2 linked regions of the Frankia alni ACN14a genome follow. The protein of the gene in region 2 interacts with the protein of the main gene of each other region in a pairwise test. Links are inferred from orthologs where the notes say so. Each region holds a gene or a part of one and is shown on either strand. Other genes may lie near its edges.

Region 1 (6,003 bases), 190 kb from region 2 along the record:
ACGCGGGTCGCCCCCGCCTCGGCGGTCCCGGTGCCGATCGCGCCGACCGGGATCCCGGCCGCCGTCAGCGCCCCGGCGAACGCGGCCGTCGCCGCCGCGGCGGGGGTGGGGCTGCGCGGGCCCTCGGCGCCTGGAGCGGAACGACCCGCGTCGAGTTCCAACGCGGAGACCGGCGTGACGTCGCCGTCCGTCACGTAGTTGTCACGCCATCCAGGCGCCCGGTCGGGGCCGACGAACAGCGACCCGTCGCCGACCACTCGAGCCACCGAGGTGATGCCGGCCGCCCGGACCTGGGCGACGAGATCGGCGAGTCGGGCGAAGGCCGGGTAGCCGTTGGTGCCGGGCGCGGCGGTCAGCGTCGGGTCACCGCCGCCCACGAGCCACAGCGTGCCGCCGGGCGCCTGGCCGGCGGCACCCGCCGGTCGGCTGCCGGGCGGTCGGCTGCCGGGCGGTCGGGTAGCGGGCGGTTGGCTGTTGGGCGGGGGGCTGTAGAGGACCGACGTGCGCAGCCGGGTATCCGGGAAGGTGACGAGGGCCGCCGTGGCGACCGCGGTCTTGAGCGTCGACGCCGGCACGGCCGGTGTGCGGGCGCGATCGTCCAGCAGCACGTGACCGGTCGACGCGTCGACGACGAAGGCGGCGGGCCCGGCGAGGACGGGGTCGCCGAGCGGCCCGGCAAGGCGGGCGGCGACCGACGCGGGCTGGGGCGCGGGCGCGGCCGGGTCCAGACCTGCGAGGACCGCGGCCCCCGCCCGGCCCGACCCGGAGACCGGCGGTACGGGTCGGTCGGCGCCGGGACCGGTGGACAGGGAGCCGGCGAGAAGGGCGCTGACGAGGGCGGTGAGCGCCCCTGTCCGAGCGACCGGCGCGGCTGACGTCACCTGCCGGACACTACGCAAGGCGGGTGCGTTCCGCCGACGGTGCCGCCTGCCCCGGCAGGCGCGGGCCCCCGGCGGGCGTCGCAACGCCGGGCCTGGCCGCCGGGGATCGGATGTGCGGTCGTCCGGGCGTGGGCGTCCCAGGTGGCATGTCGCCTGCCGCTGTGTCACCGTATGCCGCGAGCCGTGCGCCGACCCGGGTCGGTCCACATGACCCGCGGGAGGGTCCGTCCGTTCGTCGTCCGGTGAGCTTTCCCGCCTGCGTGGCGGGTCGCGGCGGCCGGTGGGGGAACATCTGCCTGCGAGGCGGACCCCGCTCGTCGTCCGGGTTCGTCGTCCGTGTTCCGTGATGGTCCGCACCGCGGCGCCGTCGCCCGGCGGCACGAGGTCGGTGGGCACGGGGAGGCGGACGTGGCCCGGCGGCACCGGCCGTGGGGCGGCGGTGGCGGCGACGCCCGGGCAGTGGCGTTGCCGACCGGGTGGCTCGGGCAGGGGGTGGCTTCCGGGACACTGGGAGGGCGGCGGTCGTCGTCCGCGACACTTCGCCGTGTCCGTCAGGTGTTCCGGCGCGTGTCCCGGCGCGTGGCCGCGGCGCGCGGCACCCGGCCGCGCTGCCCCGGCAGCCGCCGGAGCAGGCGACCCCCGGCATCCGCCGGAGACCGACGAGTGAGTTCACACGTGGTGGCCGACCGGCGCGGACCGGGCCGGCCTGAGCATGAAGGAGACAGGGAGCGGAGTGGACCTTGAGTTCGATGTGACCATCGAGATCCCCAAGGGTCAGCGCAACAAGTACGAGATGGATCACCACACCGGGCGCATTCGGCTGGACCGGATGCTGTTCACCTCCACCCACTACCCGTCGGACTACGGGTTCATCGAGGGCACCCTCGGGCGGGACGGGGATCCGCTGGATGCGCTGGTCCTGCTGGAGGAGCCGACGTTCCCGGGCTGCCTGGTGCGGTGCCGGACGATCGGCATGTTCGAGATGACCGACGAGAAGGGCCCGGACGACAAGGTCCTGTGCGTCCCGGTCGCCGACGTCCGCCAGGAGCACCTGCGGGATCTGCGGCACCTGCCGGAGTTCGACCGGCTGGAGATCCAGCACTTCTTCGAGGTCTACAAGGACCTGGAGCCCGGCAAGTCGGTCGAGGGCGCCTCCTGGGTGGACCGCAAGGAGGCCGAGCGGGAGATTCTCGCCTCGATCAAGCGGCTGCGCGACGCGGAGGGCGCCGGGGTGGACGGGCACGAGCAGGAGGCCGAGCCCAGGTCTGCGTGATCAGCCGATCGGCGCGGTGGCGGCGCCTCTTCATGCACGGGCCCGCGGGCTTCGTGGATGACGAGGCGCCCCTCGTGCCGGTCTTGCGGTGGCCCTTGCCGCGCTGCTCGGGGTCGAGCGCGGCCCGGATCGCCGGCCCGGCGCGCTCCACCCGGTTACGCACGCCGTACGAGGGGATCGTGCCGTCCGCGGTCATGCGGCCGATTGTGATACCCGTGGATGCCGCCCACGCCGCCTCGAGCGTGCCCGCCTGTCGCACCGCGCGGCACCGCACGGCACCGCACCGTGCGGGTGAGGGGCCGTGCCGAGGGAGTGAGCCGGAGGCGGGGATTGAACCCGCGACCTATCGCTTACGAGGCGATTGCTCTGCCACTGAGCTACTCCGGCGATCGGCCAGGATCGCACTGGCCCGGGTCGAGTATGCCAGATGCCCGCGCGGTGCCGACCGCGGGTACTCGGCCGGCTGCGCGCCGCGCGGTGCCGCGGCCACCGCCTGCCCGGCCTGGACTCGTGGCCGGAGCGGGATTCCGGCCCACCGTCGCGCCGATCCGGCGAGGCCGGGGTGCCGGGAAAGAGAACGATCCGGCGATCCCACCCCATCAGGCTGTCATGGGCACCCAGGAAGGCGGCCACGGACGTGACAATCGGTTTGCGGGTAATCCGGATCTTGTCACAATTTTCGGCTCCTGGCCCGTCGAACGACGTAAACCGCTACCCCGGTTGCAGTTGTTCCGATGAGGATGCGTAGGGTTTCGCTTCATGACCGGGGCCGGGGACGCTGCACCTGCAGCGGCGACACGAGGAGCCTCGCTCCTCGTCGCTGAGGACGATGAGGCATCTCGCGTGGCACTTGCGCGCAGCCTCGAACGATTCGGCTATCGCGTGCTGGAGGCGGCGGACGGCGAAGCTGCCCTCCGGCTGTTCCAGACGACCGAGATCGATCTGGTCGTCCTGGACGTCGCGATGCCGCGGATGGACGGCTTCGCCGTGCTGAGCCGCCTACGCCAGACGAGCGAGGTGCCGGTGATCATGCTCACCGGGCGAGCCGAGGAGGTCGACCGGGTGGTCGGCCTGGAGCTGGGCGCCGACGACTACGTCGTGAAGCCCTACTCGCTGCGGGAGCTGGTCGCGCGGGTGCGGGCCCGGCTACGCCGCCGGCCCGCCGAGCCGCCGCCCCAGCGCACCGGGGACGGCAACGATCCGCTCGTGTACGGCGACGTGTCCATCGACCTGCGCGCCCGCGAGGTCGCCGTCGCCGGTGAGCGGATCGACCTGACCGCGCGCGAGTACGAGCTGCTGGCCTTCCTCGCGCGCCACCCCCGACGGGTGTTCAGCCGCGAGGAGCTGCTCGAGCAGGTCTGGGGTACCCGCTTCCAGGACCCCGCCACCGTCACCGAACACGTCCGGCGCGTGCGCACCAAGGTGGAGGGCCGCCCACCGCAGCGGCGGCTGGTGACCACCCTGCGCGGGATGGGCTACCGCTTCGACCCGTGAGCCGCGGGCAACGGCGGCGCGCGGGGTCGGGCTGACCGAGACGACCGGTCAGGGCCGGTGGCGGTGCCGGGAGCGCCGACGGGCGCGCTCCGAATCGCCGCCTGTCCCGCCGTCGTGCGCCGGTCCGCCCTGTGCCGGCGCCTCGCCCGCCGGGCCGCGGCGGTCGGTGCCCCGGTGTGCCCCGCTCTCGTGGCCGGCGGTGATCTGGTCGTCGCCGGCCTGGTGAACGCCGGTCTGGTCGGGGGCGGCCTGGACATCGCGCGCCTGGACATCGCCGGGCTGGATATCGCCGGGCTGGTCGGCGTCGACGGGCGCGGGGTCGGGCTCCGGGCGGGGCTCGAGACTCGGCGCGGCTGGGCTCGGCGGGGCTGCTGGGCTCGGCGGGGCTGGGCTCGGCGGGGCGTAGGCGGCCTCGTGCGCCTGCCGGGACGGGCAGACGTCGGCCCGGTCGCAGGAGGTCCGCCCGCCGCCGTCGAGCACCACGACAGCCTGCTGACGGGGCACGTCATGCCGGACGACCCGGCCCTCGCCCTGGGGAGTGCAGGCTCGTTCCCCGACGGCGGGCACAGCCGCGGCGAACTCCTCGTAGAGCGGGTGCTCGTAGCGCAGGCAGCACATCAGCCGTCCGCAGGCGCCGCTGATCCGCATCGGGTTGAGAGCCAGGTTCTGGTCGCGGGCCATGCGCAGGCTCACCGGCTCGAAGTCGGTGAGGAACGTCGCGCAGCACAGGTCACGCCCGCACGAGCCGATCCCGCCCTGCACCCGGGCGCTGTCCCGGGCCGACAACTGCCGCAGCCGCACCCGCGCGGCCAGCGTCCGGTTCAGGTCGCGGACCAGCTCCCGGAAGTCGATCCGGCCCTCCGCGCTGAAGTAGATCGTGTATCCGCCGGTGTCCGGCACATGGTCGACACCGACGATCTTCATCGGCAGGTTGTGCTCCCGCGCCAGCCGCCGGGCGGCGACCCGAGCCCGGGCCCGCCGGCGTCGGGACAGCTCGGCCCGCTGCACGTCTGCCGCCTGCGCCAGCCCCGCCAGCACGGGCAGGCCGCCGATGTCCTCGGAGATCCACTGTGGTGCCCACATGCAGGTGGCGACCTCGGGACCGTCGTCGGTGGGCACGAGGACCTGGTCGCCGACCCGGGGGGTGTGGGCACCCGGATCGGCGTAGTAAAGCTTCCCGCGGGGGGAGAACGCCACCGCGCACATCATCGGCATCCGGCCCGTCACCTTCCCTGGCCCGCGGGCCGGCTGGCCGGCCGCAACGATGGGCCCGCGTGGGAGGCGGGCCCGATGCGCGGCAGCGCCGGGTCGGGCGGGGCGTGCCGGAGTCGCCCGCCAGCGTGATCTGCGTCGCACGTCACAGTATGCCGCCAGGTGCGGCTTGGCCGCCCGTTTCGGCCATTCCGACCCCACCGGCGGCACCGCGCCGGGCGGACGCGGCCGCCGTCAGCCGTCGCGCAGGGCGAGGGTCAGGGACTCCACGGCGAGCAGCGGGACGAGGCCCGGGTTGTCGGCGAGGGCTGCCCGGGTCGCGAGCACGGCCTCCAGCCGCCGCAGCGTCTGCTCCGGGGTCGAGGCCGCCGCGAGGCCCGCGGCCTCGACCGCGTGGTCGGCATGGATCGGATCGACCGGCGCGCCGAGCTGCTCGGCGAGCACGTCGCGGTAGAGGCCGGCGAGGTCGACCAGGGCCCGGTCGAGGGAGTCGAGGATGGTGCGCCGCCCGCGGCTCTTCTGGTTCCGCTCCAGCTCCTTGAGCGCTCCGGCCGCGCCCCGCACGACCATCGAGCGTGCCTTGGCGCCCGCCTTCGGCGCCCGCGCGGATCTCGACTTCCCGCCGGTGGCGGTCGCACCGACGCCGAGGGCCGTCTTCAGCGCCTCCGTCTCGACCTCGTCCCGCTCGGCGTTCGCGGCCTCCGCATCGGCGTTCGCGGCGCCCACGAGGTCGGCGGCGGCGGCCAGGCAGTCCCCGACGCGCCCCAGGCGGCCAGGGATGCGCAGGACCGCCGCCCGGTGGGCCCTGGCGGCCTCGTCGGTGGCGAGGCGGCGGGCCAGCGCGAGGTGCCCCTGCGAGGCCCGGGCGGCCGTCTGCGCCAGCTGCTCGTCGATCCCCTCCCGCAGCAGCATGTCGCGCACGTCCGCAGCGGAGGGCAGTCGCAGCGCGACCGTCCGGCAGCGGGAGCGGATGGTGGGAAGCACATCCTCGATCGACGGCGCGCACAGGAGGAACACGGCGCGTTCCGCCGGCTCCTCCAACGCCTTGAGCAGCGCGTTCGCCGCGGCTTCGGTGAGCCGGTCGGCATCGGTGAGCAGCAGGATCCGCCAGCGGCCGGCGGTGGGGGCGCTGGCGGCGTCCCG
Region 2 (7,759 bases):
GAACCGGTGCCACCCGGACGGCGAGCGGTGGGTCACCGTCGCCCGGACGGACAGGCCCGACGCCGGCAGCGCCACGTCTATGGCACGGACGCCGACAGCCGGCAGCGCGCCGGTCTCCCGAAGCCAGCAGCGCAGGAGGGTCTCGGTGACGAGGTCGTCGGCGATGGCCGCGGCCGTGGGCTGGTCTGCGGTCACGAGACGCTCCCGATGCCACCGCCGTCCTCGCCGGCGAGTTCGTCGCCGATCTCGGCGACCAGGCGGAGCAGCGCATCCACGTCGGCGTGGGTGGCGTCGTGGTTCAGGAGGGTGAGCTTCAGGTGCACAGCCCGATCGGGTCCCGTTCGGGTCCGACCGACCACCGCGCGCCCGTCGAGCAGCAACGTGCGGCGAATATCGGCATTGAGTCGGTTCAGTCGATCGGTGGTGCACTCTGCCGCCGATCCGGCGGCGCCGGCTCGCGGCCGGTAGCGGAAGACGATCGTGCTCAGCGTGACCGGGAAGGCGGACTCGAGGCGGGGATCGGCCTGCACGGTCCGTTCCGCGTGCCGGGCGAGGTCGTGGCAGGCGTCGACCAGGGCGCCGAGCCCGGCGCGGCCGAGCGCGCGCAGCGTCACCGCGATCGGGAAGGAGTCCGCGCGGCGGGTGGTCCGCAGGGACCGGTCCAGGAGGCTGGGGAAGCCGGCGGCCTCGTCGTCTTCGGAACGGAGATAGTCCGCATGCGCGACGCGTACGCTGGGCCACCCGTCCGGGCGTGGCGTGAGGAAGACGCCGGCCGGAGCCGGTTGCCAGCCCAGCTTGTGCAGGTCCAGGGACACCGAGTCGGCGAGCGCGAGCCCGTCCAGGCAAGCGGCCAGCCGATCGGAGAACAGCGCGCCGCCGCCGTACGCCGCGTCCACGTGTAACCAGCCGGACGAGGCGGGATGGCCCGTTGCGGCCGGTGCCGCCGGGGGCCGCCGCAGGGGTGGCCGACGCCGGTGCTCCTCGACCGCGGCCGCAATCTCCCGCAGCGGGTCGACGGCCCCCGCGTCGGTGGTGCCCGCGGTGGCCACGACGACGGCCGGGCCGGGGTGCTCAGCGAGCGCCCGTCGCAGCAGGTCGAGCCGCATCCGGTCCTGGCCGTCGGTGGGGATGACGGCCACCGGCGGGTCGTCGAGACCCAGCACGGCGGCGGCACGGTCCACCGACAGGTGCGCGGCGGCCGAGCGGAACACCCGCAGCCGCCCGCTCGGCCCCGTCCCCGCGGCGTCCGCGTGGGCGGCATCCCGGGCGAGAAGCAGGCCCATGAGGTTGGACTCGGTGCCACCGGTGGTAATCGTGCCGGTGGCCCGCGTCGGGTCGAAGCCGGCCAGCGCGGCGAGCGCGGCGACGACCTCGGTCTCGATCGTGGTTGCGGCCGGGGCCTGATCCCAGGAATCCAGGGACGGGTTGAGGGCGCTCACGGCGAGATCGGCCGCGACCGCCACGGGCAGCGGGGGGCAGTGCAGATGGGCGGCGCACCACGGGTCCGCCGGGTCCACCGACCCCGCCGCGAGGGCCTCCACCAGCCCGGTGATCGCGGCTGTCGATCCGATACCGGTGCGGGTGAGCAGGCTGGTGCGATCGGGCGATACGCCGAGAGCGGCGTGGATCGCCGCACGCACCCGCACGGGCCCCCCGGCGGGCAGCGGTCCGCCGCGCCGACGCCGGCCCTCGGCCAGCGCCGCGAGGGTCAGCCCGACGAGCTCGTTCAGGCCCCGCCCGGGTTGCGGCGCTTCGCTCACGTGGTCGGGCGCCCGGCGGCGTCGGCGGTGAGCCGCCGCACGGCCGCATCGGTGGCGTCGGCAAGGATCGCCAGGACGCGCTCGATCTCCTCCTCGCCGATGATCAGGGGTGGCAGGAGCCGGATGACCGCCCCGTGCCGCCCGCCGAGCTCGATGATCAGCCCGCGGCGGAGGCATTCGGCCCGGACCAGGGCGGCGAGCCGGGGGTCGGCCGGATGCGCGCCGACCGCGTCGGCCTCCATGGTCGGATCGACCAGTTCGGCGCCGAGCATGAGCCCCCGGCCGCGCACGTTGCCCACCTGTGGACGGTCGCGGGCGAGATCCTCGAGGCCGGCCAGCAGCCGGGAGCCCAGGCGGGCGGCGCGCTCGTCGAGCCCGTCCTGGCGCACCCGCCGCAGGGTGGCACGGCCGGCGACCATCGCGAGCTGGTTGCCGCGGAAGGTGCCGGTGTGCGCGCCGGGCGTCCAGACGTCCAGCTCGGCCCGGTAGGCGATCACGGCCATCGGCAGGCCACCGCCGATCGCCTTGGACATCACGAGGATGTCGGGCGTGATCCCGCTGTGCTGCGCGGCCCAGAACCGCCCCGTCCGCCCCACCCCGGTCTGTACCTCGTCGAGGATGAGCGGGATGCCGCGCCGACGGGTGATCTCCCGGAGGGCCCGCAGCCAGCCGTCCGGCGCCGCGACCACGCCGCCCTCCCCCTGGACCACCTCCACGATCAGCCCGGCCGGATCGGTGACCCCGCCGAGTGGGTCATCCAGCAGCCGTTCGATGTAGCGGATGGAGAGTTCCGCACCGTCCGGACCGGCGGCGCGGCCGGGCGTGGACCCCACCCCGAACGGGCACCGGTACGGATGGGGAAAGGGCAGCCGGACAACCGAGGCCGTGGCGGGCAACGGGTTCTTGACGGCGACGTTGCCGGTCACCGCCAGCGCGCCCGCGGTCATGCCGTGGTAGCCGCCGGTGAACGCGAGCATGGTCTGGTTTCCGGTCGCCGTCTGGGCGAGCTTGATCGCCGCCTCCACCGCGTCGGCCCCGCTCGGACCGCAGAAGTGCAGCTTGACGTCGCTGCCGAGCCCCGGTGGCAGGCAGGCCCGCAGCTCCTCGGTGAACGCGTCCTTCTCGGGGGTGGCGAGGTCCAGGGTGTGCAGGGGGGCACCGCGGGAGAGCGCCGCGGTGATCGCCTGGACCACGTCCGGGTGGTTGTGGCCCAGAGCCAGGGTGCCGGCGCCGGACAGGCAGTCCAGGTAGCTCCGGCCGTCCGCGCCGACGACCGTGGCACCGTTCGCGCGGACCGGCACGATCGGGAGGGTGCGCGCGTAGGTCCGCGCGGACGACTCCCGCTCGCGCTGCCGCGCCAGGATGGCGGCGGGATCCCACGCCGGGGGGATCGGGTCGATGCTGGCGCTGATGCCGTTTCGAGCGGAAATCGTCATCGCGGGCGACTCCCTTTCGAGCGGACCGTGTTCAGGGAAGCCTAACCTAACTGCGCGAGGAGCTGTTGCTCCGCGCAAGGATACGGTCGCGTCTGGCACCATCGGCGGGTCCCTCCATGGTCCGCCTGGATGCCCGGCATCGTCGCGGAATTGCTGCTCCCGGGGCCTTCCCCGGCTTGGGTCCCCTCCATTCGGGCAGTGTCCGAGCGCACACCTGACGGTGGAGTCTCCGCCTGGGCGTGATCGCGGCTGTCCTGGGACATGGCCGCACTCTCGGCGCACGGCCCGTTTCCGCCCCGCCCATGCGGGCGGGATCACACCTGCGCCCGGGCCGCCGGGGCCGTCGTCGCCGGGGCGGGTGGACGCAGGGGTTGTGCACGCATTCGGGATTTTATTGCGCGGAATGCGCCGCATTCGCCAGGCTGGAAGCGGCGCGGTGGTCCGATCGGGCGATGACCGGGCCTCGGGGAGGAGGCTCGGATGGACCTGCCGCCGTCGGCGGCTCCGCTGCACGCGCTGCCCGCGGGTCGCCTGCCCCTCGCGGTGCTCGCGGCGGTGCGCGATCGACCGGCGGGGGCGGCCGAGTTCAGCGCCTACCTCTACGACCCGACCGTCGCCGCGCGCAACGCCGCCGCGCTGCGTGGCTGCCTGCCCGGCTGGGCCGAACTCTGCTTTGCGGTGAAGGCCAACGGCTTCCCGCCGGTCCTCGACGCGCTGCTGCGGGGCGCAGCCGCTGCCGGCACGCCTGCGGACATTCAGCTCGCGGACATCCGGGCCCACGGACCCGGCGCGGGCGGCGGGCCTGATCCGAGTGTCGGACCCGGCGCGAGTGGCGGGCCTGATCCGCGTGTCTGCGGGCACGGCGGGGTGGACGGTTTCGAGGTCTCGTCGGTGGGAGAGACGCGCCTGGCCCTGGCTGCCTACGGCCGGGTTGCCCCCGCCCGATCGCCCTACCTGGTCGCGTCCGGCCCGGCGAAGTCGAGCACCCTGTTGACCGCGCTGGTCGAGGCCGGCGTGTCGATCGTCAACGTCGAGAGCCCAGGCGAGCTTCGGCGGCTGGAGGCGGTCGCGGCGCGGTTCGGGCGGCGGGTCACCGTGGCGGTGCGGGTGAATCCTGCCAGGGTCGCCCTCGCGGGCTCCCTCCAGATGGGCGGGCGTCCGAGCGCGTTCGGGGTCCCCGAGTCGGAGGTGCCGGCCGTGCTGGACCTGGCGAGGCGTCTGCCCCATCTGGACGTGGCTGGCTTCCACGTCCACGCGGTGTCCGGCAACCTCGATGCCGCCGCCCACCTGGACTACGTCCGCTGGTGCCTCGAGTTCGCCGAACGCACGGCCGCCGACGCCGGGATCGACCTGCGGGTGGTCGACGTGGGCGGGGGCCTCGGCGTGCCGTTCGAGCCGGACCGGCGCGGCGAACGCCCCTTCGACCTGGACCGGTTCGGGGAGGGGCTCGCGCGGTTGCCGGTCCCACCCGGCGTCCGCATGATCATCGAGCCGGGCCGGCTGCTCGTGGCCGACTGCGGCTGGTACGCCGCCGAGGTGATCGACGTCAAACGCTCCTACGGGACCGACTTCGTCGTGCTGCGCGGTGGCATCCACCATTTCGCCCTGCCGACCTCCTGGGAGATCGTGCACAACTTCGCGGTCGTCGCCGGGCCCACATCGACCGCGGCCGAGGACAAGGGTGTTGACACGGCCGGGCGGCCGGTGACCGTGGTGGGCGAGCTGTGCACGCCGGAGGACACGCTCGCGCGCGACATCACCGTCGGCCCGGTGCGGCCCGGGGACGTCGTCGTCTTCCCGATGGCCGGCGCCTACGGCTACGAGTTCGCCCTGGCGGATTTCCTCGGCCATCCCCGGCCCGCCCGCGTGGTGCTCGGGGAATCGGTGGATCGCGGCCCACGGGACGCCTGATCCGGGCGTTCACCCGCCGTCGAGGAGAAGGCCATGACGCCGACGAGAGTTGCGCTGCTGACGATCTTCCGATGGCGGATGAGCTCGCCGATCTCGTCGAGCGGTATCCATTCGACGCGATCCGACTCGTTGAGCTCCGTGGGCGGTCCGGTGAACGTGGCGGTGTCCGCCCGGAACACGAAGTGCTGCGCGTCGGTGATGCCGTTCGCGGGCTGCGCGTAGATCAGGGGCCGCAGCGGCCCCGGACGCCAGCCGGTCTCCTCCTCCAGCTCCCGGGCGGCGGCGTCGACGGGTTCCTCGCCGTCCTCCACCAGACCCATCGGCAGTTCCCAGCCCCAGGTGTCGGTGACGAACCGGTGCCGCCACAGCATGAGCACCCGCCGCGACTCGTCCAGCAGCGCCGTGATGGCGACATTGCGCAGCCGGACCACGTGATACTCCGCCCGCTGCCCGTCCGGCTGCTCCACGTCGAGGAAGGCGAGGGTGACCCAGTGCGTCTGGAAGACGGTCCGTTCCTGATGAACCCGCCACTTCATGAAGCCTCCCTGCTCGTGCGACACTTGACCGGCCGCCGGCCGCCGGCCGCAGAGGCCGGCTCGCGATGCGGGGTCGGTTCTGCCTCTGCGCCGAGACGGTAGCGGTTTCCCCTTCGACGGCATCTCGCCGAAGGGACCGCAGTGGAGGGCGCATCGGTTTAGACCGGTGGAGGTGGCGTCGACCGAGCAAAAAACGTCAGGTGCTTCCGTGCCCCGGGAAAGCCTGCGCCCTGCCTCCGTACGGCGCGAACCGATGTTACCGTCTACTTGTAGACGTTGGGAGGACCCTGATGACCGAACCGGTAAAGCGGCGGCGTTCTCTGCTGGGCGATGCTCTGCCAGCGCGGACGTTCGACCAAGGTATCGATCTTGAGGTTGCGGAGTGGATCCTGGGTGCCCTGACCGCCAGGATCTCCAGTTTGCTGGCTGAGGAGTCGGACGAGACGGTGGCGCAGAGCCTTCGGGCGGAGCGTGCCGCCCTGGCTGCCGAGCGGCGTCGGATGATTGCCGGGGGTCCGCCCACGGCCGCCCAAGTGCTCCAGGAGTACGGGCCGCGGGCCAGGCAGCTTCGAGAAAAGTAGCAGTGACCGAGGAGTTCAGGCTCGATCCGAAGAGCCGTACGGCCCGTTCTCGTCCAGGGCGTTCTGGACAGAAATCGTAACTCCTCACACTACGCGAACATCGACCGCGCGCCCCTCCGGATCCCGGATTACGTGTCGGCCGAGCGGAATCCGGGGTCTTGTAGCGTCCTGCCGGACGGTGAGGCCGAGGCGAAGGTGATCGGTCCTCCGGGCGGCCGCCGCCGGGTAGAGCTCCACCACCGTTCCGCCGGCCAGGGTCGTCGAGAAATGCTCCGGCCCATTGCCGTGGGATTCTTGTCGGAACGTGAGCCCGAGTCTCTGGTAGAAGTCACGGCACGCGGCGAGGTCCGCGCAGTAGATGACTACGAGGTCGATTTCCGGTGCTGTCATCGCTGTACTGTAGGTCCATTTTGGGCCAGAGCCCGGGCGCTTCGCGGGTGCGGCTGACCCGGGGCCTCAGAGCAGCCGGGTGATGATCCTGGAGTTGGGCTGGTCGTCGTCCGGCCGGGGGGCGCCCGGCCCGGAGCTGGCCGCCCGGACCCTGCCCGAACCGGGGCGGGACCGCCGCTGGGAGGTGGCGGAGGCGGTCGAGGTCGTGGGGATCGCCGTCGGTGTGTCGGCGCGCAGGCCGGACGGGACCAGGGCGGCCCGCGGCGCGGCGGGGGGCGCAGCCCTGTCCGGCGGTGGTGTGGACGGCGCCAGCGTGGAGGGCGGTGGTGTTGACGGCGGTGGTGTGGACGGCGAGGCGGGTCCGTCGCGACGCTCCTCCGCCGGGAGAGGCCTCGTGGCGACCTGGGCGGAAGCCGCCGGGTCCGCTGCGGCGGCGGACGCCGGGGTGCGGTCGCCGTCGCGGGAGGCCGTCGCCGTGGCCTCGCCGTCGCCGGCGGTGGCGGGTTCGTGCGGCACCGGCAGGTCGAACCAGAGGTACTTGCCCGACTCCGCCATGACCGTTCCCCAGCTACCGGCGAGGGCGTCGAGGACGAGCAGGCCGCGGCCGCCCTCGGCGTCCGGCGCGGCCGTGCGCCGCTGCGGCAGGACGGTCGAGGTGTCCGAGACGGAGGCGTGGATCAGCCCGGGGCGCATCTCGATGAGCAGCCACAACGGCGGCTCGCCGTACTTGACGGCGTTCGTCACGAGCTCGCTGACGAGCAGCTCGGCGGTGCTGCGGACGTCCTCGGGGAGGTGCGCCATCCGCATGCCCTCCCGCAGGACCCGCCGGGCCTGGGGAACGGCCGAGGGCAGATACGGAAGCTCGGCGAGTATGTGGGTCGCGGGTGGGCAACGCGAGGTCGCCTGCCGAACCACGTCCATCGGAACCGAAGACGCGCTCATCTACCACCAAGCCTGAACAACGAGGACATCGCTCATCGTGTACCCGCTCAGAGCCGATTGAAGCCTCGGAATCCGGATCGCACCCCTTGGGGCGATGCCCACTCGGCATTCGATCTTGCCGTAGCCGGCGGACCTGCGGTGATGGCCCGCCGGCCGGCGGGCGGCGCGGACTGAGCGTGACGGCCGTCGCCACCACCCGGGAC

Evidence for each region. The genes of interacting proteins can lie anywhere in the genome.
Region 1: the proteins of FRAAL_RS28015 (region 2) and FRAAL_RS28725 interact in binary tests that used the Escherichia coli proteins (3 or more experiments, as listed by UniProt). The link is inferred for Frankia alni ACN14a from one-to-one orthologs.

What each region holds. Positions count from the first base shown.
Region 1 is NC_008278.1:7,164,181-7,170,183, reverse strand. The notes cover bases 1,791-4,780. They hold FRAAL_RS28725 (response regulator transcription factor), read left to right. Parts: upstream 1,791-2,913; coding sequence 2,914-3,648; downstream 3,649-4,780. Other genes in these bases: FRAAL_RS28720 (PSP1 domain-containing protein), read right to left, coding at 3,697-4,780; FRAAL_RS28735 (inorganic diphosphatase), read left to right, coding at 1,791-2,154. Also shown: dacB (D-alanyl-D-alanine carboxypeptidase/D-alanyl-D-alanine endopeptidase), read right to left, coding at 1-881; more of FRAAL_RS28735, read left to right, coding at 1,615-1,790; more of FRAAL_RS28720, read right to left, coding at 4,781-4,863; FRAAL_RS28715 (DNA polymerase III subunit delta'), read right to left, coding at 5,095-6,003. UniProt on the Escherichia coli protein: Response regulator member of the two-component regulatory system CpxA/CpxR which responds to envelope stress response by activating expression of downstream genes including cpxP, degP, dsbA and ppiA.
Region 2 is NC_008278.1:6,971,645-6,979,403, reverse strand. The notes cover bases 2,909-5,891. They hold FRAAL_RS28015 (type III PLP-dependent enzyme domain-containing protein), read left to right. Parts: upstream 2,909-3,676; coding sequence 3,677-5,107; downstream 5,108-5,891. Other genes in these bases: FRAAL_RS28010 (NUDIX hydrolase), read right to left, coding at 5,014-5,643; FRAAL_RS28020 (diaminobutyrate--2-oxoglutarate transaminase family protein), read right to left, coding at 2,909-3,196. In the rest of the region: FRAAL_RS28030 (IucA/IucC family protein), read right to left, coding at 1-195; FRAAL_RS28025 (pyridoxal phosphate-dependent decarboxylase family protein), read right to left, coding at 192-1,760; more of FRAAL_RS28020, read right to left, coding at 1,757-2,908; FRAAL_RS28005 (hypothetical protein), read left to right, coding at 5,934-6,224; FRAAL_RS28000 (VOC family protein), read right to left, coding at 6,309-6,614; FRAAL_RS27995 (ATP-binding protein), read right to left, coding at 6,681-7,556. UniProt on the Escherichia coli protein: Specifically catalyzes the decarboxylation of meso-diaminopimelate (meso-DAP) to L-lysine. Is not active against the DD- or LL-isomers of diaminopimelate.